DNA from 2 places in the Peribacillus sp. QJM3NY_7 genome. Region 1 is predicted to be linked to the other one. Evidence: riboswitches for the same ligand, from Rfam matches in the RefSeq annotation. Region 1 holds a riboswitch; the other holds the start of a gene.
The links. A riboswitch is a leader RNA that binds a small molecule or an ion and turns the genes downstream of it on or off. The one in region 1 is predicted to bind cobalamin.
Positions count from the first base shown of each region.

Region 1 (2,205 bases):
GGTAGCTATCATCCTGCCCATGCCAATCGGGGCTATATCTCCATATCCTACAGAAAACATCGTCATCGCACTAAAATAAAAAGAAGTTTTCAATTGTTCATAGAAAGTCCCATCCAACCGATTGCCCATATCAAGAATCACCGAATGATTCTGAAGCTCGTATAATAAATATATCAGTGCAAATCCAACTAATATCGTCGCATATAAATTGCCAAGCCACAGCATATCCTCAAGAGAAAACTTCTTTCCTCCCGACTCAACAAGAAATAACGTACGAATGCTCATCACCATGCAAAAAATGATCCCTGCAATCAAGATGTAGAAAGTCATCCCCCACGCCCCATTTCAAAACGCCACTCCCTCTATACATACTCCCTGTCCAAACAATATATTCTTTTTAGGAATCAGCCTTATCACCGACAAACGTATTAAACGGAAACTTTCCCTAATCTTTTTTCCATGTTGACCCTTTTGGTCGGATATGTTAAGATTGTCTAAATTTTTATAATAGTTTTTATTTTATAAATCTTTGACCTGCGAACAGTTAACAAGGCAGGTTTTGCAAAATTTCATATGTGGAAATAGGTTCCTAATTTTCATTAGGATTAAAAGGGAAGTCCGGTGTAATTCCGGCACGGTCCCGCCACTGTAATGGGAATGTTAGCGTCAATCAATATGCCACTGATCAACGGATCGGGAAGGCCAGTCGCTAATGATATTCCCTAAGTCAGGAGACCTGCCTATTTCGACAACACTGTTTTAACCTACGGGAGATAGGGAGGTGTTAGGGACCTTATAATTGTAAGCGGCATTTTGCATGCCTCTTTATTTTAAGCATTTCTAACTTTCTTTTTTGACGGTTAGGAATGCTTTTTTTTGTTCGATCAATTGAATGTAGGAGGATGGGAATTTTGAAGAGCAGCAGTTTGGGTTACCCTCGAATCGGGGAAGATCGTGAATGGAAACGTACATTGGAAGCATACTGGTCAGGTAAAATCGATGAAGCGGAATTTACGGCACAACTAAAGGCAATCCGTTTAGGCAACTTACAAAAACAGAAGCAACGGGGCATTGATATCATCCCTGTCAACGACTTCACTTTCTATGATCAAATGCTGGATATGTCCGTCATGTTCGGTCTTGTTCCTGAACGTTATTCAGCTTATGAAGGAGGAAGAGTCCCCCTTTCCGTTTATTATTCAATGGCCCGCGGAAACAATGATGAAGTCGCTTCCGAAATGACGAAATGGTTCAATACGAACTATCACTATATTGTCCCTGAATTAAAACTGGCACAGCTTACTTTAACAGAAAATAAACCACTTACAGCATATCGGGAAGCCAAGGAAAAGCTAGGGATCGAAACGAAGCCCGTTTTGATCGGACCTTATACTTTCCTCTCTCTTTCAAAAGGCTTCAATAAACAAGAGATCCCTGGCATCATCCTGAGACTGCTTCCCCTATACACGCAAATCCTGCGGGAGTTGGAGCAAGAAGGCGTGAAGTGGGTTCAAATGGACGAGCCTTCCCTTGTTTCATCCATTTCCAAAGATGATATGCAAACCGTTACTTACCTCTATGAAAAACTGAATGAAGCAGCACCAAACCTGAACATCATGCTACAAACATACTTTGATGCCGTGGAACATTACCAAGAAGTCATCGAATTACAAGTCCAAGGGATCGGTCTTGATTTTGTACATGATAAAGGGAGGAATTTAAGTAATCTTGAGGCATTCGGTTTCCCGAAGGACAAAGTGCTTGCAGCGGGTGTGATTGACGGAAAAAACATTTGGCTATCTGATTTATCCAAAAAAATCGAATTGATCGAGACACTTAAGAAACAGGTAGCCGAGGACCAAATCTGGCTACAGCCCTCTTGTTCCCTGCTTCATGTCCCGGTGACCGTTCGTAATGAAACCGCCCTTTCAAAAGAAGTGAAAGAGGCCCTTGCTTTCGCTGATGAGAAACTTGAGGAAATCACACTTTTGGTCAAAGGGAATAATCAAGGCATTGAAGCAATCGCCGAAAAAGTCGATGCCAATAAATTTACGATTCAAACGTTAGCCAATTCAAATGTCCGAAATCACGGGTCTGTACAATCCAATGTCGAAAAGGTTAAAAACAGGACCGCCGGCCGTCAGCTTCCATTTAAAGACCGTTACCAAAAACAACAGGAATTCTTCAAATTGCCTTTTCTCCCTT
Region 1 covers NZ_CM149663.1:786,813-789,017, reverse strand. Annotated here, with positions in the region: gene AC0VX1_RS03705 (potassium channel family protein) at 1-330, opposite strand, end outside; cobalamin riboswitch at 567-758, shown strand; gene metE (5-methyltetrahydropteroyltriglutamate--homocysteine S-methyltransferase) at 903-2,205, shown strand, end outside.

Region 2 (2,205 bases), 910 kb from region 1:
TAAAGGTCATCACCTGACTGAAAATCAAATGTTGGCGATGAGCAGGGATGGGATTTCAATTGAAAGCCATACCATCAACCATTTGGAGCTGAACCGCATGACGGCAGAGCAGCAAGAAGCGGAAATGGTTCAGTCGAAGGTGCTGTTCGACCATATCCTCGACCAGAACACGACAGTGCTTTCCTATCCGGTTGGCCGGTATAACGAAGAGAGTCTCAGGCTGTCAGAAGAAGCTGGATACAAGATGGCAGTCACTACCGAACCTGGGGGAGCTTCAAGCGACCAAGGGATGCATGCTCTGCATCGAGTTCGGATTTCACCAGGGTTATCGATCAATGGGTTTGCGTCGCTGATTGAAAATGCTTCAAAGCATTGGTGGAAGGGGCATTTCGCACTTGTTCAGAAAAATCATATAATAATCGATTCTTACATGGTGTATAATGAAGGCAGTGAAAATTATATACATATGAACGATTTGGTGTCTTAATGACTTAAAAGGGAAGTTGGTGAAATGCCAACGCGGTCCCGCCACTGTATATGGGAGCTGACGGCTGTGTACCACTGTATGAGATATGGGAAGGTGCCGTTGACGATGACCATGAGCCAGGAGACCTGCCAGAATTCGTACACCTGTAACCTACGCGGATGGGAAGGTGTGTGGCAGACCCTAAGAAAGAGTCCGTATTGATATTGTTGCCATGCAAGCATCTTCCGTTTAACGGGAGATGCTTTTTGTTTTGGGGAGTATCTTCCAGTATTGGTTTTCTCTGTTAGGTATGAAGAAATTAAATAAAAAGATTGTGGGGAATGAAAATGAAGAAGATTTTTGGTCTGATACTGTTAATGTTGCTTACTGCAGGTATGATGGTAGGCTGCGGTGGTGCTGCTGATGAAGGAAAAGAAAAAGAGCAAACGAACCATGCTCAACACGAAGCTTTCCCGATTACGATTAAAGATGCAAGTGGGGAAAAAGTTACGATAGAAAAAGAACCGAAGAAAATCGTTTCGTTGATACCAAGTAATACGGAAGTGGTCTTTGCACTTGGTTTGGGTAAAAAGGTCGTTGGTGTTTCCGACAATGATAATTACCCGGAAGAGACGAAAGAAATTGAAAAAGTTGGCGGAATGGAAATGAACACGGAGCTGATTGTCTCCATGAAGCCTGACCTTGTTCTTGCGCATGCATCAAGTGCCCATAATTCAAATGAGGGTTTACAGCAGCTTAAGGATGCTGGAATAGATGTGCTCGTAGTCAATGATGCACAAAGCTTTGACCAGGTCTATGAATCTATTGAAATGATTGGAAAGGCAACGGGAGAACATGATAAGGCAAACGAAATCGTTGCGGATATGAAAACGAAGCTCAAGGATATCCAGGAAAAAGCCAAATCCGTAAAGAAAGAGGATAGGAAGACCGTTTTAGTGGAAGTTTCGCCTTCACCGGAAATATACACACCTGGAAAAAATACTTTCATGAATGAGATGCTTCAGATTATTTCAGCGGATAATGCGGCTGCTGAATTGGATGGTTGGGCAAAAATTGATGAAGAGTCGATGATTGCTGCAAATCCTGATGTCATCATTACAACGTATGGTTATTATACGAAAGATGCAGTAAGTGAAGTGAAGGCCCGAAAAGGATGGCAAGACGTAAATGCTGTTAAGAATGGCCAAGTCTTTGATGTCCATTCTGATTTGGTGACCCGTTCCGGTCCACGCTTAATAGAAGGAGTAGAGGAACTTGCCAAAGCAGTCTATCCGAACCAATTTGACAACTAAATGGGCGTTTGCTTATTTGATTGCGTTGTTGATTTTGTTATTCGCAATGACGGTAGGCATTTCCTTTGGTTCGGTGCCAGTTCCGATTCCCGTACTTATACAAATAATCGGCAAGGAGATTTTCCACTTGCCGATTTCTGCCGATCCGGATGTGATGCTTACGAATATCGTGATGAACATCCGCTTGCCGCGGGTGCTGCTCGCTGGTTTGGTTGGGGCATCACTTGCGATTGCGGGTGCGGCTTTTCAAGGACTGCTCCGGAATCCGCTCGCTGATCCTTACACATTAGGTATTTCATCAGGAGCATCGGTCGGCGCCGTATTGACGATATTTTTGAATATATCACTGCCATTCATCGGTTTATATACTCTTCCGGCATTGAGCATCTTATGTTCAGTGCTCACGATGCTCTGCGTACTGACTTT
Region 2 covers NZ_CM149663.1:5,422,590-5,424,794, reverse strand. Annotated here, with positions in the region: partial or broken gene AC0VX1_RS26275 (polysaccharide deacetylase family protein) at 1-361, shown strand, start outside; cobalamin riboswitch at 460-634, shown strand; gene AC0VX1_RS26270 (ABC transporter substrate-binding protein) at 814-1,779, shown strand; gene AC0VX1_RS26265 (FecCD family ABC transporter permease) at 1,742-2,205, shown strand, end outside.
Region 2: it holds a riboswitch for cobalamin, as region 1 does, so the genes downstream of both, AC0VX1_RS26270 (ABC transporter substrate-binding protein) here and metE (5-methyltetrahydropteroyltriglutamate--homocysteine S-methyltransferase) in region 1, are expected to answer to the same signal.